Regions from separate parts of the Pseudoduganella albidiflava genome, predicted to be linked through region 1. Evidence: predicted binding sites of a transcription regulator. Region 1 holds the regulator's gene; each other region holds the start of a gene.
The links. Region 1 encodes HrcA, which represses chaperone genes, less so after heat shock. Its sites were predicted from a motif close to TTAGCACTCNNNNNNNNNGAGTGCTAA; they were not measured.

Region 1 (9,587 bases):
GCGTGCCTTCGGGGCGGGTGAAGTCGATCAGCACGTCCGCGCCGCGCAAGCCTTCGGCCAGGTCGGCGGTGACGATCGCGCCGGATGCCTTGCCCAGGAACGCCGCGGCATCCTGGCCCAGGCCGTCGCTGCCGGCGATGCCGAGCGCGCCGGACAGGCGCAGGTCATCGGCATTCAGCACGGCTTCCACCAGCATGCGGCCCATGCGGCCGCCGGCGCCGGCAATGGCGATGTTCAGTGTGGTCATGGGGTTATCCTGTGTTGTTCTTGTTGGTGTGCTTTTTCGCTGACTTTACTGGCCGGCCGGCGGCGTGCTGATCTCGACCGGGTTGCGGTTGCCCGAATCCTGGCCGCTCGGCAGCGGCGCGCGCTGCGCGGCCGGCTGGTTCTCGCTGTTGCGCTTCTCGTCTTTCTGGAATTGCTTGATCGGGCCAGCGATCCGGGCGATGTATTCGCGCTCGGTCGGCAGCTCGCCGCCTTCGAACTTTTCCAGCTTGCCTTCCTTGTCGAAATGCAGGACCACGCTGCTGGTCGTCAGCTCGCCGTCGCCGCGCGCGAAGCGGAACGGATAATCCCAGCGGTTCTCGTGGAAGATGTCGTTCAGCAATGGGGAACCCATGATGAAGCGCACCTGGTCGCGCGTCATGCCCGGTTTCAGTTGCGCCAGCATTTCCTTCGAGACGAAGTTGCCTTGCTGGATATCGGGACGGTACGGCGAGAAGAACCACATGAAGCGCTGGATCTGCGATGCCTTGGTGGTCACGGCGCCCTGCGCCGGATCGACGACCGGGTTGGCCTGCTGTGCCACCTGCGCGCCTTCTTTCGGCCCCAGCACGGTCTTGCCGGCACAGCCGCCCAGTGCGAGCGCCACGCAAGCAGCCGCTGCCAGCAGGGGTACGCGGGATTTCAGCTGATTCATGACTGGCAAGACAGCAGGCGGGACGGACGACGGTGACGCTGGGGTGACGCGCATAAGTGACCTCAAATCGATTGAGCGGAAGTGCCGAAACGCTATATCATAAAGCACTCCAGCCTAAACCGACTACCGAACATGAGTAACAGCCCCACCGACCTGAAGGCCAGCGGCCTGAAGGCCACCCTGCCGCGCCTGAAGATCCTCGACATCTTCCAGAACAGTTCCGTGCGTCACCTGACGGCCGAAGATGTCTACAAGATCTTGCTGGCCGACAATATGGACGTCGGTCTCGCCACCGTTTATCGCGTGTTGACGCAGTTCGAACAGGCCGGCCTGTTGAACCGCAATCACTTCGAAAGCGGCAAGGCGATCTTCGAACTGAACCAGGGTTCCCACCACGACCACCTCGTGTGCCTCGATTGCGGCCGCGTCGAGGAATTCGTCGACGAGGAAATCGAAGCCCGCCAGCAGCGCATCGCCGCCGAACGCGGCTTCAGGATCGCCGAGCATGCGCTGGCGATCTATGGCAGCTGCACGAAGGAGAATTGCCCGCACCGGCATTAATGCCTGACAGCAAAACGGCCCGCGAGGGCCGTTTTTTTCATGCGGCGCGACTATGCACCGGGGACAGACCCTATGCCGTTAAGTTAAGCGTCACGCAATACATTGAAAGCACATGCATTCACCCCAACAGCGAAGGGCTGGGGTCAGAGAGGAGTACCGGCATGCATGCCGGTACCGCTACGCAGGCGAGGAGCAGTGCTCGTCGAAACCCCTGCTCTGCCCCGCCGGGGTGCAGCAGGGGTTTCGCGAAGCCTGCTTCGCGCCTGCGCAACGATGCTGGCATGCATGCCAGCATTCCCTCCTGACCCCGGAATTTGCACTTGGGGTGAGCTTCGATTAGTTCTGGCTCAGCGCGTTCGACAGCAGCCGCGACGTGATGTCCACGATCGGGATCACCCGTTCGTACGCCATCCTGGTCGGCCCGATCACGCCGAGCGTGCCGACGATGCGGCCATTGGCTTCGTACGGCGCGGTGACCACGCTCATGTCGTCCAGCGGCACCAGGGTCGATTCGCCGCCGATGAAGATCTGCACGCCGGAAGCCTTCGAGGACACGTCCAGCAACTGCATCAGGCCGGTCTTTTGCTCGAACATGTCGAACATCTGGCGCAGCGACGTCATGTTCGACGACAGGTCGCTGACCGACAGCAGGTTGCGTTCGCCGGAAATCACCATGTCCTCGCCGGTATCGGCCATCGCTTCGCTGCCCGCCTCCACCGCGGCCTGCATCAGGCGGCCCATGTCGTCGCGCAGCTGGCGCAGCTCGCCCTGCATGCGCGTGCGCACCTCGTCGAATGCCAGGCCGCTGTAGTGCTGGTTGATGAAGTTGGCGGACTGCTGCAGCTGGGACGGCGTGTAGTCGACGTCCGTCAGCAGCAGGCGGTTCTGCACGTCGCCGCCGGGCGCCACGATCACCAGCAGGATGCGTTTCTCGCCCAGGCGCAGGAATTCGATCTGCCGAAACGCCGATTCGCGGCGCGGGCTCATCACCACGCCGGCGAACTGGGACAGCGACGACAGCATCTGCGCCGCGGTGGCGATCAGCTTTTGCGGCGGCTGCGCCTGCGGGCGCAGCCTGGATTCGACATCGCGCTCGTCGATCGGCTGCACGGTCAGCAGCGTGTCGACGAAGATGCGGTAGCCGCGCGGCGTGGGCACGCGCCCGGCGGAAGTGTGGGGGCTGGCGACATAACCGAGTTCTTCCAGGTCGGCCATGATGTTGCGGATCGTGGCCGGCGACAGGTCAAGGCCGGAAATCTTCGACAGGGCACGCGAGCCGACAGGCTGTCCGTCGGCGATATAGCGCTCTACGAGGGCTTTGAGCAGGGTTTGGGCACGGGTATCGAGTTGCATGATCGTTTCACAGGCTAGGCTTTCATTATGCACCGCGGGGCGCGCGCCGGGAATTCAATCGGCTAACTGTTGTTCCAGCCACGCAATCAGCTCGCCCACGTCGCGGCAGATCGCGTCGGGCACGATGCCCGCTTCCAGGTGGGCCGTGCTGCCCGTGCGGTTCATCCACACCGCCCGCAGGCCCGCCTTTTGCGCGCCTTCCACGTCGAGGCGCAGGTCGTCGCCCACGTAGACGGTTTCGCCGGGCGCCACGCCGAGCGCCTCGCACGCCGCCAGGAAGATGCCGGGGTCGGGTTTCGCCTTGCCGAAACGGCTGGCCGCCAGCGATACCTTGAAATGGTGGGCGAGACCGATGACTTCAAGGTCCGCGTTGCCGTTCGAGACCGAACCGAGGGTGACCTTTTCGGCCAGGCGCTGCAGGCCGGGCAGCACGTCGTGGTACAGCTCCACGGTGTTGCGGGCCGCCGTGAAATGCCTGATCGCCCCGTCGAGCCGGGCCAGGTCTTCGTCCACGTGCCGGAACGCCGCTTCGAGCGCGGCGCGGCGCAGGCCGATCAGGTCCAGGTGGTGTTCCGGCTTTTCCGCCAGCAACGCCATGCGCTGTTCCCGCAATTGTTCGATCGTGAAGGCCTGCGCCACCTTCGGCGCGTGTTCGGCGAGCCAGGCATGCAGGCCCCGTTCCGCTTCGGCGATCACCGGGCCGATCGGCCACAGCGTATCGTCCAGGTCGAACAGGATGGCTTTGGGTCGTGCGATGTCGTTCATGGCGCCATTGTCGCATGGCCCGGCCGGAAAGGCCCGGGATGCTGTCGCTTTGGTATTTACTTGGTGCTAAATTAGCGGACTGACATCGAACCGGGGTCATCATGCGTCTGCTGCCTGTTCCATCGCTCCTGCCTGCCGCGCTTGCCGCGGCTCTCCTCGCCGGCTGCGCCACCACCGCGCCGCTGCCGCCGGACGTGCTCTCCAGCTACGTGGTCCTGGGCGAGGAAGGCGCCGCCACGGCCCGCGTGATCACCGTCGCCGCGGCCTGCCCCACGCTGGACGTGGATGGCCGGCCGGTGCCGATGTCGGTCCGCGCCGCCCCGGCCACGATCGCGCAGCGGCCGACCGCATCGGCTCCGGCCGATTCGAAGCCGTCGGCATTTCCGGTGCTCGCGTGCGAAGCGCCGTTGCCGGCGGACACGCAGCGGGCGGCCCTGGCCGGCAGCCCCCTGCCGCTGCCACGGCACGAGGCGCGGCGCATCGTCGTCATCGGCGACACGGGCTGCCGCCTGAAGAAGGCCGATCATGCCTGGCAAGCCTGCAACGATACGGAGCAGTTCCCCTTCGCCGGCGTGGCGGCAGCGGCGGCCCGCTGGCAGCCCGACCTCGTGGTCCACGTGGGCGACTACCACTATCGCGAGAATCCTTGCCCGGACGGCAACGCGGGCTGCGCCGGCAGCCCGTGGGGTTATGGCTGGGATACCTGGCGCGAGGATTTCTTCCGGCCCGCCGAGCCCCTGCTGCGGGCCGCTCCGTGGGTGGTGGTGCGCGGCAACCATGAAAGCTGCACCCGCGCCGGCCAAGGCTGGTGGCGCTTCCTCGATCCCCGCCCGCTGCAGGCCGGCCGCGACTGCAATGCGCAGGCCGACGACGCCATCGGCAACTACAGCGATCCGTACGCGGTGCCGCTGGGCGGCGATGCGCAATTGCTCGTGGTGGACACGGCTGCCACGTCGTGGCGGGGCTTGCAGCCGGGCGATACCGGCTTCGCGCGCTACCGCGACGCCTATGTGCAGGCTGAAACGCTGTCGCGGCGCACCACCTGGAACCTGCTGGCGAACCACCACCCGGTGCTCGGCTTCGGCGCCAGCCTCGACAAGGCCAGCCAGTTGCGCCTGGAACTGGGCGACGCGGGCTTGCAGCAAAGCTTCGGCTCGGTCAATCCGCTGCTGCTGCCGCCCCGCGTGCAGGCGCTGCTGTCCGGCCACGTGCATATGTGGCAACAGGCCAGCTTCAAGACCAGCCATCCGAGCCAGTTCGTGGCCGGTTTCTCCGGCACCATGGAGGATGTGGTGCCGCTGCCGGAAGAGGTGTCCGCCATCCAGCCGGCGCCCGGCGCCGTGATCGCCCATTTCAGCGCCTGGCAGGGCGGCTTCGGCTTCATGACGATGGAACGCACCGGGCCGGATACCTGGCAGGTGGCGGTGCACGACCGCGGCGGCAATGTGCGCAACCGCTGCCAGTTGCAGGGGCGTGTATCGTCCTGCGCCGTCGCGCGCGTGCCGTGAAGGCGCGGCCATGACACAGGTCGTTACAAGGATTTAGCGCCTCCGGGCTTGCCAAATGGACTAAAATAGGCGCCGCTTCCGGCTCAGTACGCGCCGCTTCCGGCCCGGCCGTGCCGCTGCCGGGTCAGCCGCCGCCCGGCATCCGCCCCGATCAATTTGGAGATTGTTATTGTTATGAAGAGTATGTATGCGCGCGCAACCGCAGGCGCGCTGTGCGCCGCGATGCTGGCCGGCTGCGGCGGTGACGACAACGGCAACCTGACGCTGCTGGTGACGGTCGAAGGCCTGGCCAAGCCAGGCCTGGTCCTGAAGAACGGCGACCAGACCGTGTCCGTCGCCGTGGGCAGTTCCCAGGTCTATTTCCCGAACCTGATCGCCGAGGATTCCACGATCAATATCGAGGTGGTGACTCAGCCTACCGCTGCCAGGTGCGACGTCGAAGAATCCTCGGGCAAGAACATCAAGGCCAACTACTACACCGCGCTGCGGCCGAGGGTCATTTGCGAAACCAACAGCTACCAGCTGGGCGGCACCGTGACCGGCCTGACGCAGGACCAGCTGGTGCTGGCGCTCGGTAACATGACCGTGACGATCCGTCCCAATACCGGCCCCGACTTTGTCTTCCCCGGCAAGGTATTCGACGGCGCCGCCTACGGCGTGACAGTGCTGCAGCAACCCGAGGGACTGTTCTGCACCGTGGACAACCCCACCGGCACGATGCCGTCGGGCGACAAGCTGAATCTCGCGGTCTCGTGCGCTCCGATCGCTTCGCCCGCGTCCTGAACATCGCCCCAACTGGAGAACTAGATGAAAGCAAAATACTTCGGCACGGCGGTGCTGGCTGCCGCATTGGCGCTGGCCGGCTGCGGCGGCAAGTCGGAATTCACGATCACCGGCGCCTTCTATGATTCGCTGGGCAACAAGGTGCCGCTGGCGAACCCGGGCCTGCAACTGGCCAATGGCGACGACGTGATCTCGGTACCGGTCGGCGCCACGGACTTCAGCTTCCCGCGCACGGTCGAATACGGCAGCAACTACAACGTGGTGATCAAGACCCAGCCGCAGCACATGACCTGCAATCCGCCGAGCACCGCGGGTACCGCCGGCCGCATGGAAGCGGTCACCGTGGCGCTCAACTGCACCCAGAACCGGTACTCGGTCGTGGTGTCCGTCAAGGGCCTGACCGGCGCCAACCTGCAGCTCATCAACGGCTCGACCGTGCTGCCGGTGACGGTGGCTTCGCCAACGGCCAGTTTCGACAACATTGCTGTCGGCGATCCGTATGGCGTGACGATCTTCAACCAGCCGGACGGCCAGACTTGCACGATCGCCAATGGCGCCGGCATCATGGGCGATGCGATCCGTGCCGATGCCCTGGTGACCTGCACGAAGAACCCGTGATATTCACAGGAGGAATGATGGGCATTCTGAAAATAAAGTGGATCAATATGCGGCAGCGCATCATAATCACTCCCGTCTCCTCCACTTCTTTCTGAGAATTGGATTTAGCCGGCTCCCAGAGCCGGCTTTTTTTTGCCCGCGTTTTTGCTTGCGGTCCTTCAGGACTGGCGGCGCCGGTGCAGGGCAAGCAGGCCCAGGCCGCCCAGTGCCAGCAGGAGCGAAGACGGTTCCGGCACGGCGGATACCTGGGCCAGTTCGTTGGAGGCCACCACGCTGATGCCGCCCGGGATGCCGTTCGTTTGGGGCGACAGCGCGAACTCGACCAGGCTGCCCGCATCGCCGATATAGCCGGTCAGGTCGGCGTTGTACAGCGTGACGGCAAACAGCGACGCGTCGATGCTCTCCGTGGTGGCGAAGGCGCCGTCGAAGCGGATATCGAAGCTGAACAATCCTCCCAGCTGGACGTATTGGGTCAGGTAATCGCCGCCGTCCTGGTTGCCCAGCACCACGCCGGCCGGAATCGTGCCGGTCACTCGGGGCGACGCATCGAACACGGCGCCGAACTCGCCGCTGAAATTATCCAGGATGGCGCGGGCCGGCGTGGCCCCGGCGTTGGCCAGGAAGGTAAAGTCCAGCAGGGCCTGGCCGGTGAAGGCGCGGGTATCGACGCTGACGTGGTAGAGCGCCGCGCTGGCGGCGTGGCTGAACAGCAGGGCCAGCGTGGCCAAAGACAGGGCCAAGTACGAGCTCATGCGATGCTTCAGGTTTTTCATCATGCGTTGCCTCGCTTTCAGAAGTAGCCGACGTAGACGGCATTGGTGTAGCTGATGGCCAGCTTGCCGGGATTGCTGTAGACCAGCGGTACCGTGACCGAGGCGCCGGGGGCGATGGCGTCGGCCGCGAGCGTAATGTACGGTGCGCCGTCGCGGGTGCCGCTGGCATTGTCGAGGGCGACACCGGCCGGGAGCTGGTCCAGCACCAGCTGGAACGGACCGGCCAGCGCGGCGCCGCCGGTGTTGGTGAGGGTGATGGAGGCGCTGTACTTGCCGGTGATGCGGTTCCAGGCGAGGCCCGAACGCAGCAGCGAGAAACTCGACGTGACGTCCAGGTTCGCCCCGTCGATCGCCACCTTGCCCGAGCCGGCAGTGGCCAGGTTGTGCATCTTGACCTCCTGGAACGAAGCGCCCGGCCGGTAGTCGTACGTGGGCGTCCAGCCCAGCTCATTGGTATAGGGCCCCACCGTGAAGCCGCTGCTGGCCGCCGCGGCCACCACCTTGGCCCAGTTATTCTCCAGCGCCGCCCTGGCTGCCGCTTCCAGCGCGGCGGAGGCGGGCACGCCATTGATCCACGAGCCCACGTCCTTGAACTGGTAGCCGTTCAGGTTCGACATGACTTTCGCGGCGCCAGCCTCCGGACCGGTGATCTCGAACGCATTCGATTCGGACAGGATCTTCGATTCCGCGCCCATGCCGATGAAGTAGCCGAGGCGGTATTTCGCTGTCGCGGAGGTGTCGCCCCGGTAGTAATTGTTGTAGACGTGGATGCGGCCGAAGCGTGCGCGCGGCGCGCGCTGGGCAATGTTGTCCCACACATTGTTATGGAAGGTGATGCGGTTGAAATCGCGTTCCTTGGCGCCGTTCCCGTCGCCCGAACCGCCCACCATATTGGTCTTGTCGTGGTTCTTGAAGATGTTGTACGACAGGGTGACGTAGTCGCTGCTGTCCTCGATGTCGATCAGGCCGTCGAAGCGGTTGACGTGCGACGTGACGCCGTTGATGGTGACGATTTCCTCGGCGGGGTTGCCGTCGCTCAGCGTGCAATGGTCGATCCACAGCTGCTTGCCGGTCACCACGGAGATGGCCTTGTAGCGGGAATCCCAGGCGCTCTTGCCGTCCCAGCTGGGCGTCAGGTCCTGCGGCGCCTGGAATTCCAGGTTGCGGATGATGATGTTGGGCGTGGCGTTGATCGAGAAATAGCCATCGACCACCCTGGCATCGCGGCCCACGCCGACGATGGTGGTGTTGGACGGGATGATGAACTGGATCTGCGCCTTCTGGAGGTTGCGCAGCGTGCTGCGCGCCGAGCTCAGTGCCGATATCCGCGCGCGCAGGGCGATCGCTTCCGGGTCGCCCTGCGCCACCCTGGCGTTCAGGTCGGCCATGAAGGCCGTGTCCAGGCTTTGCAGGTACAGGTTGAAGTCCCACTTGGCGGCGGTGGCGTTGAGGGACTTGTAATAGGCCTCGTCGGCCAGCCTGCCGTTGCCCAGGTCGGTGCCGTAGATGGTGCCGACGATCCGGATGATCTTCGGCTCCCGCTTGGCCGCGGCGGGATCGGTGGCATAGGTAGGGCTGTTGGTGTTCGCCAGCGCCGCATTCAGTTCGGCCCAGTTGCGCACGACATAGATATTGCTGGCCGGCGCACCGGCGCCGCCTGTGGTGCCCGCGCCTTGCGATGCCCAGCCGGTGGCCGCGGCGGCATGCAGGCTGGCATCCATGTTCCATGCCGGCGCGGCTTGCGGCGCCGCATCCTGCCGGGCCATTGCCGCCATCGTCACGCTGCCGCCCTGCCCCGCGGCGGCTTCGCCGCCCGCCTGGCCGCCGCACCCCTGCATCAACAGCGCCGCGGCCACCATGCCCAGCGCCGCCCGGCACGGCGTTCCCGCTCCGTTGCCCGCACTACGTCGTGTCTCCATTTTTCGCCTCCTTCAAGGTCATATTGGTCAGGCCAGTATAGATTTGGCTCGACCAAAAATGGATCACTCGCAGTGTTTTTAATTTAATAAAATCACGACAATGATTGCAAACGTTTTCACTACCGCTGGTTCAGGCATGCCCCAAAAAACCGGTGACAGGCTCCCATTCTTTTGCAACATTTCCCGAAAACCGGTGACAGGCTCCGATTCCTTGAAGTGCATGCGTTCACCCCAACGGCGAAGGGCTGGGGTCAGGAAGGAATGCTGGCATGTATGCCAGCATCGTTCCGCAGGCGCGAAGCATGCTTCGCGAAACCCCTGCTTCACCCCGCCGGGTCTGACCCCGGAATTTGCACTTGGGGTGGTTTCAAAAAACGGTGACAGGCTC
Region 2 (9,587 bases), 1.8 Mb from region 1:
GGCCGCATCGACGCCGACGGAATCGGGTTCCAGTCCGCCACGGCGGTGCGGAAGATCCCGAACAGCAGCAGGAAGGCAATGAACCCCTTGTTGGCGCGGATGGCTTCTTTCATGTGAATCTCCCTTGGATGGTGGTGGATCCTCATCATCGGGCGGCCATCTTAATCGATGCTTATTTAATCAACGCTTATGCAGGGGCAGCCCCGGGCGCTTGCGCGGGCATGCCCAGGGCCGCCAGCATGCGCCGCCGGCCCTGCGGGGCGACACCCAGTGCCCGGCTGTCGAGATCCTGCTCGACCCAGCCTTTCTGCAGGGCGAGCCGCAGCAGCGCGGCACCGAGCGCGCCGCCCAGGTGCGGCCGGCGTTCGCTCCAGTCCAGGCAAGGGCAGGCGAAGCGGCGGCGCTGGGCGCGCAGCGCGGCCATGTCCAGCCCCAGCTCGCCGAAGCGCGTCTCGCCTTCCGCCGACAGCACATACGCGCCATCCTCCTCGGCAAGCCAGCCCGCCGCCAGGAAATGATCGTTGAGCATGACGGCCAGCGCGCCCGCCATGTGGTCGTAGCAGGTGCGTGCCTCGCGCAGCCGGTCCGGCGTGTTCGGCACGAAGGGGGCGCGCTGCACGCCGGCCACGACGAGCAGCGCTTCCAGCGCGGCCGCCACCTCGCCGCCGGCCAGGCTGTAGTAGCGGTGCCGGCCCTGCGCGAGCTGGCGCAGCAGGCTATCTTCCTGCAGCCTTGCCAGGTGCGCGCTGGCGGTCGACGCACCGATCCCGGCCACCACGGAGAGCTCGGTGCTGGTGCGCGCATGGCCGTCCAGCAGGCTGCACAGCATGCGTGCGCGGGCCGGTTCGGCGATGGCGGCGGCGATGCGCGCCAGGCGGTCGTCGGCATTCGCCGTTGCCGCAGTCGTGATGTTCCTGGCGCGTGCTGCATCCATGATTCGGTCTCCAGCGAAGTATCGAGGTGGGCTTTTCAGGATACTGCATCCATTCGATCACGCAAAGGAACAGCATGGAACCCGATCACCCACCCGCCGACGCGGTGGCAGCCGTCACCCACCCGGACCCTTATCCGTACTACGCCATGCTGGCGGCGGACCCCGCGCCCCGCTACGACGAACGCCTGCGGCTATGGGTCGCCGCGCATCCCGCCACGGTGCGCCAATTGCTGGCGGATCCCGCCTGCCGCGTGCGGCCCGTGCAGGAACCGGTGCCGGCGGCATTGGCGGGACCGGCGGGCGACCTGTTCGGCGCCCTGGTACGGATGAACGACGGCCCGCGCCATGCCACGCCGAAGGCGGTGCTGCTGCACGCGCTGGCGGCGCTGCCGCAGTCCCTGGCGGCGGACCACGCGGCGAGCGTTGCGACGGCGATGGCGGCGGAGGTATGCGATGCCGCGACGCTGAACGCCTTTGTCCAGGGCGTGCCGGTGCGGGCAGTGGCCAGCCTGCTGGGCTTTGCGGACGGGGAGCTGCCGCGTGTCGCGGCGCTGGTCGCGCGGTACGTGGCGTGCCTGTCGCCGCTGGCGTGTCCCGGCGAGATCGCGGCGGGGCACGAAGCGGCGCAAGCGCTGCTGGATGCGTTGCGCCAGCTGGTCCGGCGCGCGCCCGGCACGGCCTTGCTGGCCGGCGTCACGCGGGAGCCATGGCCGGACGAGCATGCGCTGCTGGCCAACCTGGCAGGCCTGATGACGCAGACGCATGACGCCACCACCGGCTTGCTGGGCAATTGCATCGTGGCCCGCTTGCGCGGCGATGCCAGCGGCCCCGCCGCGCTGGTGCCGGCCGTGATGGAACACGATCCCGCCATCCATAACACGCGCCGGTTCACCGCCGCCGGCCTCGATGTCGCCGGCGTGGGCGTGCCGGCCGGCCAGGCGCTGTTGCTGGTGCTGGCGGGAACAGCGGGGTTTGGCGACGGCCACCACGCCTGTCCCGGCCAGACACTGGCGCGCAGCATCGTCACGCAGGCATTGCGGGCCTTGCGCGCGGCCGGGCCGTTGCCCCGCGCGGCATGGCGCTACCGGCCTTCGGTAAATGCCCGCATGCCCGTCTTCGTCGGGGAGGGCGGAGCATGATCGCCGTGATCTTCGAAGTCCTTCCGCATCCCGACGGGAAACAGGCGTACCTGGACCGCGCGGCGGCGCTGCGGCCGCTGCTGGAAGAGATCGACGGCTTCATCTCCATCGAGCGCTTCCAGAGCCTGGCCGATCCCGGCAAGCTGCTGTCGCTGTCGTTCTTCCGCGACGAGGCGGCGCTGGCACAGTGGCGCAACCTGGAGGAACACCGTGCCGCGCAGCAGGCCGGGCGCGGTGGACTGTTCGCCGGTTACCGCCTGCGCATCGCCGGCGTGATGCGCGACTATGGGCTGCACGACCGCGCGCAGGCGCCGGCCGATTGCCGCGCCCGCAATGGCTGAGGCCTTGTCCCGGGCGCCGCAGGGCTGGCGCCGTCAGTATTTCCAGTTCAGCGTCACGCTTGCGTTGCGCGGAGCCGCGTAATAGCTCTGGCTCCAGTACAGGCTCGTGAGGTAGCGCTTGTCCGTCACGTTGTTGACGTTGACGGCGACCGACAGTTGCCGGTCGATGTCGTAGCGCCCCATCAGGCCCAGCGTGGCGTACGACGGCTGGCGAATCACGCCGCTGGCTTCGTTGCGGTAGATGTCGTCCTGCCAGTTGGCAGTGGCACCCACGCGCAGCTGCGGCAGCGATGGTATCTGGTACGTGGCGGACAGGCGCAGCAGGCGGCGCGGCATGTAGGTCTTGACGGTGTTGCCGTCCGGGTCTTCCAGGTTCATCACCGTGAAGCCGGCGCTCGCCTGCAAGCCCTTTGCAAGCTCGCCCGACAGGTCGAATTCGACACCCTTCGATTCGGCATCGATGCCGCGGTAATACGATTTGCCGGCGCTGGTGACGCCGGCCTGCTCGGCGGTGTTCAGCTGCTTGGTCCGGTAGAGCGCGGCGGCGGCATTGAGTTTGCCGCCGAACCATTCGCCCTTGATGCCCGCCTCGGTGGTCCTGCCTTCCATGGGATCGAGCGTGACGCCGTTCGCATCGGTCTCGCTTTGCGGATTGAAGATCTCCGTGTAGCTGGTGTAGGCGGTCAGTGCCGGCGTCAACTCATAGGTCAGGCCGACGTAGGGCGTGGTCTTCGTGTTCGACTTGAACTTCGTCACGCCGTACGCGGTGCCGCTGCTGTCCGCCTTCGTGTGCGTGATGCCGGTGATCAGCTTCAGGGGATCGGTGAGATTGAAGCGTGCCGCGACGTAGGCGGACTTGCGCCTGTCGACATAGGAACTGCCGTCGGTCGACGCATCGAACGCGGGTTCCGGATAGTTGCCGGTCCACTGGTCCAGTGCCGGCAGCGCGGTGCCGATGCCCTGGCCGTAGTGCGAGATGTCCTCCAGCGTGGCGTGTGACCAGTTGGCGCCGAACGACAGGTCGTGTTGGCGGCCGCCCAGCGTGAACCGGCCGGTGGCGGAAGCATCGAGCAGGTTTTGCGCAAGCTCCGAAGCATACAGCGACGGGTAGGACACCAGGCCCAGGCCAGTCGCCGCATCCACCTCGCCATACGTGTAGAACAGCTTCCCGTTCGTGTTGGTGGTGCTTCGCGTGGCGGTGAGCTGGGCGCGCCAGCCGTTGCCGAACCGGTGGACCAGTTCGGCGAAAGTGCGCTGGTCGCTGACGTGGTTGCGGGTCCAGTCCGGCGCGGTCGAATAACTGGTCGGCAGGTCGGTCGGCGTGCCGTCCGAATGGATCAGCGGCAGCGCGCCCCACATGCCGCCCCTGGTATCGTTGATCTGGCTGGAGTGGCCGACGGTCAGCGTGGTGTCGTCCGCCAGCTTTGCTTCCACCACGCCATAAAACACCTTCTTTTTCGCCGAGTAGCGGTCCAGCCAGGAATCGCCATCCTCGTAGGCGCCGACGATGCGGGCCGACAGCGTGCCTTCCACGTTCAGCGCGCCGGAGATATCGGTCTCGACCCGCCTGGTGTCCCATGAACCCAGCGTGACGCTGGCCGAGGCCTGGAACGGGACCGTGGGGCGCTTGCGCAGGAAGTTGACGGTGGCGGACGGGTTGCCGGTGCCCGACATCAGCCCGTTGGCGCCGCGCACGACATCGACGCGGTCATAGATCGCCGTGTCCAGGTCGCCCATCACGAGGCCGAAGACGAATGGCGTACCGACGCCGTCGTACTGGAAATTGGTGATGTCGAAGCCCCGCGCCGTGTAGTACGTGCGGTCGTTTTCCACGCGCTCGACGGTGACGCCGGTGGCGGTTTCCAGCATGTCGTTGACGGAGTCGAGCTGGAAATCGTCCAGCCTGGCACGCGTGATCACGGAGACCGATTGGGGCGTTTCGCGCAGCGGCAGGTCCAGGCGTGCCGCACCGGTGCTGCTTTTCGCGGTATAGCTGTCCGCCTCCGCGCTGGCTTGCACGACGACGGTCTGCATCTGCTGCTCGGCGTCTTCGGCTTTCTCGGGAATCGGGTCGGCGTGGGCAACTCCGCAGAAGAGCGCGGCAAGGGCGAATGGCGTGGGGCGTGGCAAGCGGGTGGAGCGCGGCATGGTGTCCTGTCAACGTGAATGAGAATGATTCTCATACTAGCGACAGCGTCGACGCATGCCCAGCGCATGGCCCGGCAAAACGGGTAAAACTGCGTTAAGAAATGTGACCCGAGATGTGACCCGAGATGTGACCGGACAACATCAATGCCCTTTCTTTTGCACCAGCGCGCTGCCCACCCCGTGGCGGTGCCCTTCGCTGACGGCGGTCACGGTGCCGTCGGGGTTGAACACGAGCGCGTTGGCCGCACCGATCTCTTCGGGCTCGCTGGCCCAGCGCTGGCCAAGGCGCACCAGCGCATCGGCCTGGGCGGCCTCGTCGAAGCCGGGCTCGATGTCCGTGGTGGGGCCGTTGCGCTGCGACAGGCGGGGCGCATCGATGGCCTGGTCCATGCGCATGCCGAAGTCGACGTGGTTGACGATGGTCTGCAGGACCGTGGTGATGATCGTGGCGCCGCCCGGGCTGCCGATCGTGAACGCCGGCTTGCCGTCCTTCAGCGCGATGGTCGGCGCCATGCTGCTGCGCGGTCGCTTGCCGGCTTCGGGCACGTTCGGCCCCGGGCCGGAAAATTCGAAGTCGGTCATTTCGTTATTGAGCAGGAAGCCATGGCCGGGTACCACGATGCCGCTGCCGCCCCACGATTCGATGGTGAACGTGTAGGAGACGACGTTGCCGGCCTTGTCCGACACGGTCAGGTGGGTGGTGTGGGCGCTTTCCTGCCGCAGCCGTGCCGTGGGCGCCGGGCGCTGCGGCACGCTGGCATCCTGCTGGAACGGATAGGGATCGCCGGCGACGACCGGGCCGGTAGCCGCGCGGCCGGCGTCGATGAGCTTCCTGCGCTGCGCCGCGTACTCCTTGCTGAGCAGGCCGGCCACGGGGGCATCGACATATTCGGGATCGGCCAGGTAGGCATTGCGGTCGGCGAACGCCAGGCGGCTCGCTTCCAGGTACAGGTGCTCGGCCTGCGCGCGCGGCAGCGCCTTCAGGTCCCAGCCTTCGAGAAGGTTCAGCGCCACCAGCACGGTCACGCCGCCGCTGCTGGGCAGCGGCATGCCATACAGCTCATAGCCGCGGTAGGTGCTGCGCACCGGCTGGCGGATGCGCGCTTCGTAGTTGGCCAGGTCGGCCAGCGTGAGTTTGCCACCGCGGACGCTGACGCCAGGCGCCGTGGCGGGGCGGTTCACGGCGTCGACGATCGCGCGAGCCACCGGCCCTTCGTAGAACGCCTTCACGCCGCCTTGCGCCAGTGCGCGGTAGGTGCTTGCCAGGCCGGGATTCTTCAGCAGGGTGCCGGGCGGCGGCGCCATGCCATCCTTCAGGTACAGCGCGGCGGTGGCCGGGAAACGCCGGAACTTGTCGGCGTTTTCATCGACCAGCCGGGAAAAGTTGGCGTTCACCGTGAAGCCCTTGGCCGCCACGTCGATGGCCGGGGCCAGCACCTGCTTGAACGACATCGTGCCATAGCGGCGCAGCGCTTCATCCCAGCCGCGCACCGTGCCGGGCACGCCGACCGACTGGCCGCTGGCGACGACGGTGTCGAAATCCATTTCCTTGCCGTTGTCGAGGAAGGTGGCCGGGCTGAATGCGGCGGGTGCCGTTTCGCGGTGGTCGATCGTGACCACGCGCTGTTCCCTGGCCAGGTACACCACCATGAAGCCGCCGCCCCCGATGCCGCAGCTGAACGGGTCCGTCACGCCCAGCGTGGCCGCCGCGGCGATGGCCGCATCGATCGCGTTGCCACCCTTGTCCAGGATCGCCAGCGCCGATTGCGACGCCTGCTCGCTGATCGTGGCGACCGCGCCGCCGGTACCGGTCGCGACCGGCGTTTTTGCAATGGCGACCGTGCCGATGGCGGTCAGGACGATGGCGGCGACGAGGTGTCTGGTCATGAGCTGGTGGCTTGCCTGGTGGGTGGGCGGGCTGTCTGGGCTATGCGGGCGATCGTTACGCGCAAGCTTACCCGATAATCCGGTGGCGGCGCATCCACGGCGGGCGGTTCGGGCGGTTCCAGTTTTTCCAGCGCGAACGTCAGCCCATCCTGCGTGATGGCGGGTTTCGCGTTCGGCATGTTCTCGGCCAGCACGAAGTTGCGCGTTCCACGCGGGCTCGTCAGCATGAACGTGTAGCTGATGTAGCCGGCCCAGACGCACACCGCGCCCTGCCTGCAGCGGCTGTCGTTGATACGTTCGAGTTTCAGGTGGGTGCCCGGCGCCAGCATCACGCTTTCCCCCTGGCGCAGCGCGTAGCTGGCGCTGGTCTTGCGGGGTTTGTCGGCCACCGCTTCCGCCTGCGTGCTGTCGATCGAGCACGCGGCCACCACGCCAGCCGTCAGCGCGCAGCCGATAATTCCGATGAGCCTGGCTTGCATAGGTCCTCCATCCGGCAAGGACGTTCAGGTTATCAAATTGCTATGAAAATGGTCGCACTGCTGAGCTATAGCTGCCAGGAAAACATCGATTCGAGAACAAAAGTTGCAAAAAAACCCGTGACAGGCTCCGATTTTCCGCAGCCTGTCACGGGCCTTCAAGAAACATTGCAAAAGAATCGGAGCCTGTCACCGTTTTTCGGTCACCGTTTTTCGTCACCGATCTTCAGACAATAAAAAACCCGGCACGAGGCCGGGTTCTGCAGGGAGCGGGGCGCCTTACACGTAGGCGGCCAGCGCGCCTTTCATCTTCTTCAGCGCGGCCGATTCGATCTGGCGGATGCGCTCGGCGGAGACGCCGAATTCGTCGGCCAGCGTGTGCAGCGTGGCGCCGGAGCCGTCGTCGTTGGCCAGCCAGCGCGCTTCGACGATGCGGCGCGAGCGCGGATCGAGTTTGCCCAGGGCCGTTTCCAGGCCTTCCGACTGCAGGCGCGTCACCTGTTCCGCTTCGAGCACCTTGGTCGGCTCCGACAGGTCGGACGACAGGTAGGCGATCGGCGAGAACTTGTCGTCTTCATCGTCGGTCGGTGCTTCCAGCGCGATATCGCGGCCGGACAGGCGCGTTTCCATCTCGATCACTTCCTCGCGCTTGACGTCCAGCGTTTTGGCCAGCGCATCGATCTGGTCCGGCGTCATCGCGTCCAGGCCGGTCTTGTGGCTGCGCAGGTTGAAGAACAGCTTGCGCTGTGCCTTCGTCGTGGCCACTTTCACCAGGCGCCAGTTCTTCAGGATGTACTCGTGCATCTCGGCCTTGATCCAGTGCATGGCGTACGACACGAGGCGCACGTTCTGGTCCGGGTCGAAGCGCTTCACGGCCTTCATCAGGCCGATATTGCCTTCCTGGATCAGGTCGGCGTGCGGCAAGCCATAGCCGAGGTAGCCGCGGGCGATCGATACCACCAGGCGCAGGTGCGACAGCACGAGCTTTTCCGCTGCCTTCAGGTCATTGTTTTCCTTCAGGCGGCGGCCCAGCGAGACTTCTTCCTCGTGCGTCAGCATCGGCAGGCGGTTTACAGCGGAAATGTAGGCATCCAGGTTCCCCAGGTTGCCACTGAACCCGAGTCCCAGTGCACTACTGCCGGCTGGAACCAGGGCGGAAGGTGCGGACATGGTAGTCATTTTCATTCCTCGCTTGAAGGTCTTGCATGGTCCTGCTGCGGGATTGCAGCGCGACATTTGCGTACAGCATGCAACGTTGAGCTTAATTCGGTCTTAACCACCGGCAAGCACTTGCTGTCAAGACTTGCCGGCACTTTATCGTGTTCAACGTTGCGTTTGAACATATATTAGCACTCTCCACCGAGGAGTGCCAATCTCACTAATTCTATGGCCTCGATAGCCTCTTTGCTATGGCTCAATACTAATCGGTAGGGCTGGGGCGCGGCTCGGCGCGCCAATGTTACTGGGCAGAATTTGAGCTGGATCAAAGGTTGTAAGACAAGATTATCGACGCGGCGCGGCGGACTCTGTGCGTGAACGCACGATCATCCGGGGGCGGATGTAGGAGTGCAGCCAACGAGTTTGTACGTCGGCAGGAGGGGGTGGACAAAGAGATAAGGGCGGCCCGCCCGATTGCAAGAGCAGGCCGCCGGGAAAATTGCGTCAGGCAAGCCGGGCCAGTTGCCGGCGCACGGACAGCGCCGCGCCGACCAGCCCCAGACCAGCCGACAGTGCCAGCAGCAGCGCCATCGCCAGCGGTTCGAGCGGGGCCAGCTGGAATTCGGATGCGTACAGCCGGGCAAACTCGGCGATCGCCGCGTTCAGCGGATGCAGCGACAACGCCACCGCACCCAGCGCGACGGCGCCGGCGAACAGGCCCAGCAGCGCACCCGTGTAATAGAACGGGCGCTGGATATACGTATCGGTCGCGCCGATCAGCCGCGACACGAGGATTTCCTCGCGCTGCGTCAGCACCTGCAGCCGGATCGTGTTGAACACCACCGCGACGACCACGGTACCGAGCGTGGCCGCCAGCAGCAGCAGGCCCACGCGCAGCACGCCCAGCAGGGCGGCCAGCCGCTTGACCCATTCGGAATCGACCTGCACCGACTCGACGCCGGGAATGGCGCGGATGCTGTCCGCGATATCGTCCACGTGCGCGCTTTCCGCCGCGCTCTGGAAGGCATTGAGCCGCACGATATAACTGTCGGGCAGCGGATTCTCGCCCAGCGTGTCGATCACGCCGGCCACGCCGTTTTTCTCCTGCAGTTCCTCCAGCGCCTTTTCGCGCGGCACGAACACGATCCGCGCGTCCTTCGCCACCGCGCGCAGCGAACCGGCCATGCCTTGCGTATGCTCGCGCGGCAGGTCCTGCTTCAGGAATACCGACAGTTCGGGGTCGACGGCCAGCTGTTCGGACATCGGCCGGATATTGTCCAGCACCGTCACGCCGGCGAACGGCAGCGCCAGCGCGATCGCCACCACGAGAATGTTGAAGAAGAACGAGCCCGGCGAGCGGCGCAGGTGCCCCACCGCGGCGCCCAGCGCGAAGCCATGTTGACGCAGCCACACGCTCATGCGGCCTCCTTCAGCAGTTCACCCTGCTTCAGGTGGATCACGCGGCTGGCGCTGTCCAGCACCAGTTCGTCGTGGGTCGAGATCA
Region 3 (9,587 bases), 800 kb from region 1:
GCGTTGCAAGAGGAAGTCGCCCACCGTATCTGCCATGTCGTTCTCGCTCGATTAGTCAAGAAAAAATGATAAGTCGATGGCCGGGCGGCAGGCGCACGCAAGCATTGCGGTGCACCATCCGCCCCTTCGCGAGGCCCCGCCGGCGCCATGGTTTGGGAGTGAAAAGTGAGCTTTGATGCAACGCAAAACCGTATAACCCAGCCGTTTGAAAACGTTGTTCAAGCGGGACGATCCGCTTAAAAAAACAGCAGAGAGAACGAAAACCGGGTGTATATTGGTCCCACAACAACCACGGAACAGGAGACGCAAGATGGATATGGAACCGGACGACCGCACCGGGCGCTATGTTGGCTTCGGTATCAGCCTGGGTGCAGCGATCGGCTGCGCGATCGGTGTTGCAATGGGCAATTTCGCGATGGGCATCGGCCTCGGTGTCGGCCTCGGCAGCGCCGTGGGCGCCGGGCTGGCGCGACGGCGGCCCTGAGCCTGCGAACATGATTCGCGTACTTCCATGACGCGCTTCCCGTGACGTCATCGACGGCTGCTTCGGCGGCCGTTGTTGTTTGCGGGGTCGGGAGGGGTGTGTCGAAGCCCGGTCGACTCGAGCGTTATGCGTTCCATCGACGCCAAAATCCGGGACGGACCCTGTTTTTGAGGAAGTTTCCCGAAAAACAGGGTCTGTCCCTGATACCGCTAAGTTAAGCGTTACCCGATACGTTGGAAGCGCATGCTTTCACCCCAACAGCGAAGGGCTGGGGTCAGACCCGCCGGGTCTGCCCCCGGAATTTGCACTTGGGGTGGACTTATCTAAGCGGCATTAGGCTCCGTCCCGGATTTTCGTAAGCGGTACATCCCCATTTTCCAGGCGACCTTGACGTAAAAAAGGCCGCTTCCGAAGAAGCAGCCTTTTCAGGTGCAGCTGGCCGAAGCCGGCAGTTACCGCATGATTACATCATGCCGTCCATGCCGCCCATGCCACCCATGCCGCCCATGCCACCCATGCCGCCGGCTGGCTTGTCTTCCACCACTTCCGCCACCATGCAGTCGGTCGTCAGCATCAGGCCGGCGATCGATGCGGCGTTCTGCAGTGCCGAACGGGTGACCTTGGCCGGATCCAGCACGCCCATTTCAACCATGTCGCCATAGGTGCCGTTGGCGGCGTTGTAGCCGTAGTTGCCGGTGCCGCCCAGCACAGCGTTGACCACCACCGACGATTCTTCGCCGGCGTTCTGCACGATCATGCGCAGCGGCTCTTCCATCGCGCGCAGCACGATCTTGATGCCGGCTTCCTGGTCAGGGTTGTCGCCCTTCACGGTCAGCGCAGCGCGGGCACGCAGCAGGGCCACGCCACCGCCAGGAACGATGCCTTCTTCCACGGCAGCGCGGGTGGCGTGCAGTGCATCTTCCACGCGGGCTTTCTTTTCCTTCATTTCGACTTCGGTGGCAGCGCCAACCTTGATCACGGCAACACCGCCGGCCAGCTTGGCCACGCGCTCTTGCAGTTTTTCACGGTCGTAGTCCGAGGTCGCTTCTTCGATCTGTGCGCGGATCTGGCGAACACGGCCTTCGATGCCCGCGGCTTCGCCGGCGCCGTCGATGACGATGGTGTTCTCCTTGCCCACTTCGATGCGCTTGGCCTGGCCCAGTTCTGCCAGCGTCACTTTTTCCAGCGTCAGGCCGACTTCTTCAGCAACCACCTGGCCGCCGGTCAGCACGGCGATGTCTTCCAGCATGGCCTTGCGGCGGTCGCCGAAGCCAGGAGCTTTCACTGCGCAGGTCTTCAGGATGCCGCGGATATTGTTGACCACCAGGGTCGCCAGCGCTTCGCCTTCGATGTCTTCGGCGATGATCAGCAGCGGACGGCCGGCTTTCGCCACTTGCTCCAGTACCGGCAGCAGGTCGCGGATGTTCGAGATCTTCTTGTCGAACAGCAGGACGAACGGGTTTTCCAGGACAGCAACCTGCTTTTCCTGGTTGTTGATGAAGTACGGGGACAGGTAGCCGCGGTCGAACTGCATGCCTTCCACGATGTCCAGCTCGTCGTTCAGCGACTTGCCGTCTTCCACGGTGATGACGCCTTCCTTGCCCACTTTTTCCATCGCTTCAGCGATGCGCTCGCCGATCGAGTAGTCGGAGTTCGCGGAGATCGCGCCAACCTGGGCGATTTCCTTCGAGGTGGTGCATGGCTTGGCGATCTTGGTCAGTTCTTCGACGGTGGCGGCGACGGCCTTGTCGATGCCGCGCTTCAGGTCCATCGGGTTCATGCCGGCGGCAACGAACTTCATGCCTTCGCGCACGATGGCTTGTGCCAGCACGGTCGCGGTGGTGGTGCCGTCGCCGGCGTTGTCGGAAGTCTTCGATGCGACTTCCTTCACCATCTGCGCGCCCATGTTCTGCAGCTTGTCCTTCAGTTCGATTTCTTTCGCGACCGAGACACCGTCCTTGGTCACGGTCGGGGCGCCGAACGAGCGCTCCAGCACGACGTTGCGGCCTTTCGGGCCCAGGGTGACCTTGACCGCGTTGGCCAGGATGTTGATGCCTTCAACCATTTTGGCGCGCGCTGCGTCGCCGAAAATCACTTCTTTAGCTGCCATGTTGGAAATCTCCAGATTCTATGTAAGGGGTCGGCCGATTACTTGTTGACGATCGCCAGGATGTCTTCTTCGCGCATCACCAGCAGCTCTTCGCCATCGACCTTGACGGCCTGGCCGGAGTATTTGCCGAACAGGACGCGGTCGCCGACTTTCACTTCCAGTGCGCGCAGCGTGCCATTGTCGGCAACCTTGCCGTTGCCCACTGCCAGCACTTCACCCTGATCCGGCTTCTCGGCGGCGGCATCAGGGATGATCAGACCGGATGCGGTCTTGGTTTCCTGGTCCAGGCGTTTGACGATGACGCGATCGTGCAAAGGGCGAAGGTTCATACAAAACTCCTTATGTGTACAGTGAGGTTGATTCGTTGTTAGCACTCTCGACTAACGAGTGCCAACAATTATAGGGATGGTCCTAAGTGATTTCAAGAGAATTCATATTGGGAAAATTTCTATCGGCGGTAGCGCTCGCAGCGGGAGGCCGGAAAGCCCCGTTTGTGTTTTGACAAAGCTTCGCCGGAGGTGCACACTGTCCGTTCGCATTCGGAAGCATTCATCAAACGTGCATTGAGTTGCTGCATCAAGTTGCACAGCATCAGGGTGCACGGCATCAGGTAGTACTTCATAAGCGTTGCACTGTATTAACGTTGCAGGGATTGCAAGCATTAAACGTTGCATTGTCTAGCGGAGGCTGCGATGTTCCAGACGAAATTCCCCAGAGACCTGCATGCGCCGGAATGGGTGCGTGTGGCGATCAACGTGGCCGCCGGCGCGGCGTTGGGCGTGCTGGCTGGCGCCATGCTGTTGCTGGCGCTGGGCACGGTTACCTGACTCGCCCGGCAGTCCTGGCATGCCGCCATCCGGCGGCATGCATGTCGGCTACCTGCGTCCGATACTTGCTTCTGCTACTACTTACTCCGGCTACTACTTACTTTTCTGCTGCTACCTGCTTCTGTTGCTGCATCGGCCATCTCATGGGCCACCTCGTCCGCCATTTCACCGGCTACTTCGTCCGCCATTTCACCGGCTACCTCATCCGCTACCTCATCCGCTACCTCATCCGCTATCCCGCCCGTCTTCCTTGTAGCGGCGTTCTGCCATTAAGATGTAATTAAGTAAAGAACCGTCCCGATTCGGTTGACCACGTTATCGCGCCGCCCTATAGTGGCGGGATGATTGCAGACTTCCAAGAACTTTCCGACAAGATCGAGCAGTTGGCCGAGCTGGCGCTCTCGTTGCGGCGTGAAAACGCCCAGCTGCGCCAGGCCAATGCCGCATTGGTGGCTGAAAACCTGGGATACCAGAAGCGCCTGGCCGAAGCGCATGCGCGCGTGTCGGCACTGCTGGAACATATCCCTCCGCTGGAAACGGCAACCCCCGAGCAAGAGGACCTCCAGTCATGAGCAACGTGGACGTCAATATCCTGGGTTCGTCGTACCGCCTGGTCTGCAAGGACGGCGAGGAACGCGCATTGCGCGAAGCGGCGGCCCTGCTGGACAAGAAAATGACTACCATCCGCGACACGGGCAAGGTGAAGGGCAACGACCGTATCGCCGTGATGGCGGCGCTGTCGATGGCCGCCGAATTCCTGACGGCCAAGGCGCCGGCCGGCCCGCTGTCGGAGATCTCGCTGCTGGAAGTCCAGCACAAGATCGCCGCGATGCACCGGGTGCTCGACGGCGCGCTGACCCCGCAGGAAAATCTCTTCTGACGCACGATAGGACTTTCCCTGACGGCGTTTGAGGAGTAAACTGCGTCCTACCCTGCGGTGTTCGAGAAGTGCCATATATTCCTTGAACCATTAACACGCATAGGTCGCGGAACATTGTTCGGCGGGTGTGAGCGTCGCTAGTCCGATGAACCCGAAGTTGAACTGACTGTGGCCGCCTTGAACCGTTAGGTTCAGGATGCCGGCATGACGGCACAGGCGGGGCCCTATATGAAGTACTGAAAGCGGTTGTTGCACCGGAAGGTGCGCAGCCGCTTTTTTACGTCCCGCTTTTTTACGCCCGCCGTTTTCACGTCAGGAGCAAGGCAGATGCCGAAACAGTACTGGCTGATGAAGTCCGAACCCGACGACGTCAGTTTCGACGACGTGCTCGCATCGAAGAACCAGACCACGTCCTGGTACGGTGTGCGCAATTACCAGGCCCGCAACTTCATCCGCGACGCCATGCGGGTCGGCGACGGCGTGCTGTTCTATCACTCCAGTTGCGCGGTGCCGGGTATCGCGGGCATCGCCGAAATCGCCAGCATGCCGTATCCGGATGCCACGCAGTTCGATCCGGCCAGCCCGTACTACGACGCCAAGGCCACGCAGGAAAACCCGCGCTGGACCGGCATCGACGTCAGGGCCGTGAAGCAGGGGCGGTACGTGGAGCTGAAGGAGTTGCGCAGCCACCCCGAGCTGGAGAACATGCGCCTGCTGGCCAAGGGCAGCAGGCTGTCCGTGATGCCGGTGGAAGCGGACGAGTGGCGCTTCATACTGAAGCTGATCGGCTGAAGCGCCAGCCGGAAGACTGGCGGCGCAGGCGTGCCGCCCTGCGCATGCGGCGACAATGCGCTACGCGTGCGCCGGCGCCGCGCTGTAGGTATTGCGCCGGTACGACCACACCAGCATCGCGATGGCGGCCACGATCATCGGCAGCGACAGCACCTGGCCCGACGTGACCGGCAAACCCAGCACGGTGATTTCCCAGTCCGGCGTGCGGAAGTACTCGGTGAAGAAGCGCGCGCAGCCATACAGCAGCGTATACATGGCGCCCACCGCGAGGCGCGGGCGGGCATGGCGCGCGAACATCCACAGGATGATGAACACGAGGATGCCGTCCACCAGCATCTGGTAGATCGGCGACGGATGGCGCGGCAGCGCATCCACGTTCGGCCAGATCATCGCCCAGGGCAGGTTCGGGTCGAGTACCGGGCGGCCCGGCAGTTCCGCGTTGATGAAATTGCCGAGGCGGCCGGCGGCATACCCGAGCGGCACCATCGGCGCGATGAAGTCGTACACGTCCAGCAGGTTGCGCTTCGCCTTGCGCGCCCAGAACCACATCGCGACCAGCACGCCGATGAAGCCGCCATGGAAGCTCATGCCGCCATGCCAGACCTTGAAGATTTCCAGCGGCGTGGCGAACAGGTGCGGCTGGTAGAAGATCACTTCGCCCAGCCGGCCACCGAGTACCACGCCCAGCATGCCGTAGAACAGCATGTCGTCCAGGTCGTGGTTCTTCCAGCCCAGGGCGGCGATGTGCGGCTGCCGGATGCGCACGCGGCCCAGCGCGATGAACAGCGCGAAGGCCAGCACGTACATCAGGCCGTACCAGTGGATCGCCACCGGGCCGAGCTGCAGGGCGACGGGATCGGGCATCGGGTGAATCAGCATCAGAGTCTCTTTCTCATCAAGTCCAGGAAGCCCTTGAGGACGGGGGAAGTATTGTCGCGGCGCCAGGCCAGGCCCGTTTCGACCAGCGGGGTGGCCTGCGCCAGCGGGCGGTATTCTACTCCCGGCCGGCGCAGGTTGGAGACCGATTGTGGCACAAGGGCGATGCCCATGCCGGCCGACACCAGGCTGACGATGGTCTGCATCTGGATCGCTTCCTGGCCGATGACCGGGGTGATGCCGGCGGCGCGGAATACGGCCAGGATGGCGTCGTACAGGCCCGGCGAAATCGCGCGCGGGAAGATGATCAGCGGCAGTGGCGGCATTGCCGACAGGTCGGCTTCGTGCTTGCCGCGCAATTCGGGCAGGCTGGCCGGCGAGGCCAGGATCAGGGGCTCGTTCAGCACCGGCAGGTAATCCAGTTCCGCTTTCGCCTTGTCCGGCAGCGGCGGGATCAGGAGGCCCGCATCGACACGGCCGTGCAGCAGTTCTTCCAGCTGCAGGTCGGAGGTGGCTTCCTGCAGCGTGATCTGCACCTGCGGAAAGGCGGCACGGTAGGCGCGCAGCGAAGGGGGCAGCACGCTGTAGTCGGCCGAGGACACGAAGGCCAGTACCAGCTTGCCGGTGGCGCCCGATGCCGCGCGCTTGACGAGGCCCGGCAGTTCGCCCGCCTGGGCCAGCAGGCGGCGCGCTTCCGGCAGCAGGGCGTCGCCGGCCGCGGTCAGCGCCACGCCGCGGCGGTTGCGGTCGAACAGGGCGGCGCCCAGCATGTCTTCCAGCGCGAGGATGGTCTGCGACAGGGGCGGCTGCGTCATGTGCAGGCGCTTGGCCGCGCGGCCGAAGTGCAGCTCCTCGGCCACGGTGACGAAATAACGCAGCTGGCGCAATTCGATGTTCATGTTCAGTGATATCTCCAAGCTCTCACAGCGCATTAAATCATATATTTGACAACTGATGCCGGCGGGCGCAAGCTGATGCCCTTTCGCGCCTCTGCGCGCGTATGCGCGTGTGCAGAAGTTGTCAACATTTTTTGTCAACATTTTTTGCCAACATTTTCTTGCCGTCAGTTGCGTCGTCAGTTGCGCCGTCAGTTGCTGCCCTTTATACAAGTCTGAGGAGACATCGTCATGCCAACCTACCGTTCCTATACCACCACCCAGGGCCGCAACATGGCCGGCGCCCGCGCGCTGTGGCGCGCCACCGGCATGAAGGATGGCGATTTCAGCAAGCCGATCATCGCCGTCGTCAACTCGTTCACGCAATTCGTGCCGGGCCACGTGCACCTGAAGGACCTGGGCCAGATGGTGGCGCGCGAGATCGAGGCCGCCGGCGGCGTCGCCAAGGAATTCAACACGATTGCCGTCGACGACGGCATCGCCATGGGCCACGGCGGCATGCTGTACTCGCTGCCGTCGCGCGACCTGATCGCCGATTCGGTCGAGTACATGGTCAACGCGCACTGCGCCGATGCGATGGTGTGCATCTCCAACTGCGACAAGATCACCCCGGGCATGCTGATGGCCGCCATGCGCCTGAACATCCCGACCATCTTCGTCTCCGGCGGGCCGATGGAAGCGGGCAAGGTCGTCAAGGTCGTCAACTCCGACAGGAAGATCATCAAGCTGGACCTGGTGGATGCGATGATCAAGGCCGGCGACGCGACCGTGTCCGACGCCGACGTGGCGGAAATCGAGCGCTCGGCCTGCCCGACGTGCGGTTCCTGCTCCGGCATGTTCACCGCCAATTCGATGAACTGCCTGACCGAGGCGCTGGGCCTGTCGCTGCCGGGTAACGGCACGATCCTGGCAACCCACTCGGACCGCAAGGAGCTGTTCCTGCGCGCCGGCCGGATGATCGTCGAGATCACCAAGCGCCATTACGAGCAGGACGATTACTCGGTCCTGCCGCGCAACATCGCCAGCAAGGCCGCGTGGGAAAACGCCATGGCGCTGGATGTGTCGATGGGCGGTTCCACCAACACCGTTCTGCACCTGCTGGCCGCCGCGCACGAAGCGGAAGTGTCGTTCACGATGGCCGACATCGACCGCATTTCGCGCAACGTGCCATGCCTGTGCAAGGTCGCGCCGATGACGGACAAGTACCACATCGAAGACGTGCACCGCGCCGGCGGCATCATCGCCATCCTGGGCGAGCTGGCGCGTGCCGGCCTGCTCGATACGTCGCTGCCGACCGTGCATTCGAAGACGCTGGGCGAGGCGATCGAGAAATACGACATCAAGCGCAGCGACGATCAGGCTGTACATCAACTGTTCCGTGCCGCGCCGGGCGGCGTGCCCACGCAGACGGCGTTCTCGCAATCGGAACGCTTCGAGGCCAACGACCTGGATCGCACGGCCGGCTGCATCCGCGACCGCGAGCATGCCTACTCGCAGGATGGCGGCCTGGCCGTCCTGTACGGGAACATCGCCGAGAAGGGCTGCATCGTGAAGACGGCCGGCGTGGATGAAAGCATCCTGAAATTCTCCGGCAAGGCGCGCGTGTTCGAAAGCCAGGACGCGGCCGTGGAAGGGATCCTGGGCGATACCGTGCATGCGGGCGACGTCGTCATCATCCGCTACGAAGGGCCGAAGGGTGGTCCGGGCATGCAGGAGATGCTGTACCCCACGTCGTACATCAAGTCGAAGGGCCTCGGCAAGGCTTGCGCACTGTTCACCGACGGCCGCTTCTCCGGCGGCTCCTCGGGCCTGGTGATCGGCCATGCCTCGCCGGAAGCGGCCGAAGGCGGCGCCATCGGCCTGGTGGAAGAGGGCGACATGATCGACATCGACATCCCGAACCGCACGATCAACCTGCGCGTGACGGCCGAGGAACTGGCCCACCGCCGCGGCAGGATGGAAGACAAGGGCGCCGCCGCCTGGCACCCGGTCAACCGTGAACGCGCCGTCTCGCAGGCGCTGCGTGCCTACGCCGCGCTGACCACCTCCGCCGACCGCGGCGCCGTGCGCGACCTGTCGCAGCTGAAGCGGTAAACGACCGGCAATGCTCGAGTTCGTGTCAGCGTGCCTGGAGGGAACGCAGCCTTGCAAGGCTGCGTCGTTCCGCAGGCGCGGAGCAATGCTCCGCGAAGACGCAGCCCGGTATGGCTGCGTCGCTCGTCAGGCGCGGAACGGTGTTCCTCGAAACCCCTGTCTCGCTCCCTGCTTCACCCCCCTGACACGAACTCGACAGTAGTTTATTTCTTCTTCGGCGTACCGAACCGGTCGGCGACGCGGTCCTTGCGCCGCTTCGCATCGATGTCGTGCGCCTTGCGCTTGTCCAGCCCCAGCATCGGTTCGACGAACTCGAACCACACGAACGCGGCCACCATCAGCCCGACGATCCACCACCACGACAGGTCGGCGAAGCGCCAGATTTCAAAGAAGCGCAGCGCGCAAAGTGCAAGGATGGCAAGGATGATCGGCATGACGGGCTCCGGTAAGCAATCCATCCTACTTACAAAATTTACCGAGCGCAACATTTCGCAACATTTGCAGCGTCAACGGAATACCCGACCGCTTCGTTCTGGCAATAGGCGCTATACGTACCCGCTGATGGGAAACGCGTTAGAATCACCGGCAGGTTTAATTTGGAGAAATCGATGAAACGTTTCGTGATGGG

Region 2: a site for HrcA is predicted at 8,272-8,298, ahead of rpoH (RNA polymerase sigma factor RpoH). Genes of this name have one in related genera too.
Region 3: a site for HrcA is predicted at 2,962-2,988, ahead of groES (co-chaperone GroES). Genes of this name have one in related genera too.

The regions. Positions count from the first base shown of each region.
Region 1 covers NZ_CP036401.1:86,000-95,586, reverse strand. Annotated here, with positions in the region: gene dapB (4-hydroxy-tetrahydrodipicolinate reductase) at 1-247, opposite strand, end outside; gene EYF70_RS00390 (outer membrane protein assembly factor BamE) at 293-919, opposite strand; gene fur (ferric iron uptake transcriptional regulator) at 1,052-1,480, shown strand; gene hrcA (heat-inducible transcriptional repressor HrcA) at 1,817-2,833, opposite strand; gene EYF70_RS00375 (HAD family hydrolase) at 2,888-3,598, opposite strand; gene EYF70_RS00370 (metallophosphoesterase family protein) at 3,700-5,106, shown strand; gene EYF70_RS00365 (hypothetical protein) at 5,281-5,889, shown strand; gene EYF70_RS00360 (fimbrial protein) at 5,914-6,507, shown strand; gene EYF70_RS00355 (NF038129 family PEP-CTERM protein) at 6,666-7,259, opposite strand; gene EYF70_RS00350 (pectate lyase family protein) at 7,298-9,199, opposite strand.
Region 2 covers NZ_CP036401.1:5,750,057-5,759,643, reverse strand. Annotated here, with positions in the region: gene lepB (signal peptidase I) at 1-113, opposite strand, end outside; gene EYF70_RS23850 (helix-turn-helix domain-containing protein) at 188-934, opposite strand; gene EYF70_RS23845 (cytochrome P450 family protein) at 1,009-2,073, shown strand; gene EYF70_RS23840 (antibiotic biosynthesis monooxygenase family protein) at 2,070-2,414, shown strand; gene EYF70_RS23835 (TonB-dependent siderophore receptor) at 2,448-4,562, opposite strand; gene ggt (gamma-glutamyltransferase) at 4,704-6,449, opposite strand; gene EYF70_RS23825 (hypothetical protein) at 6,446-6,928, opposite strand; gene rpoH (RNA polymerase sigma factor RpoH) at 7,205-8,104, opposite strand; gene ftsX (permease-like cell division protein FtsX) at 8,588-9,502, opposite strand; gene EYF70_RS23810 (cell division ATP-binding protein FtsE) at 9,499-9,587, opposite strand, start outside.
Region 3 covers NZ_CP036401.1:889,906-899,492, forward strand. Annotated here, with positions in the region: gene EYF70_RS03730 (thiamine pyrophosphate-requiring protein) at 1-36, opposite strand, end outside; gene EYF70_RS30985 (glycine zipper domain-containing protein) at 311-484, shown strand; gene groL (chaperonin GroEL) at 948-2,594, opposite strand; gene groES (co-chaperone GroES) at 2,633-2,923, opposite strand; gene EYF70_RS31815 (hypothetical protein) at 3,287-3,421, shown strand; gene EYF70_RS03745 (hypothetical protein) at 3,763-3,993, shown strand; gene EYF70_RS03750 (cell division protein ZapA) at 3,990-4,301, shown strand; RNA gene ssrS (6S RNA) at 4,348-4,528, shown strand; gene EYF70_RS03760 (EVE domain-containing protein) at 4,629-5,093, shown strand; gene lgt (prolipoprotein diacylglyceryl transferase) at 5,154-5,972, opposite strand; gene EYF70_RS03770 (LysR family transcriptional regulator) at 5,972-6,868, opposite strand; gene ilvD (dihydroxy-acid dehydratase) at 7,097-8,959, shown strand; gene EYF70_RS03780 (TIGR04438 family Trp-rich protein) at 9,163-9,393, opposite strand; gene EYF70_RS03785 (c-type cytochrome) at 9,568-9,587, shown strand, end outside.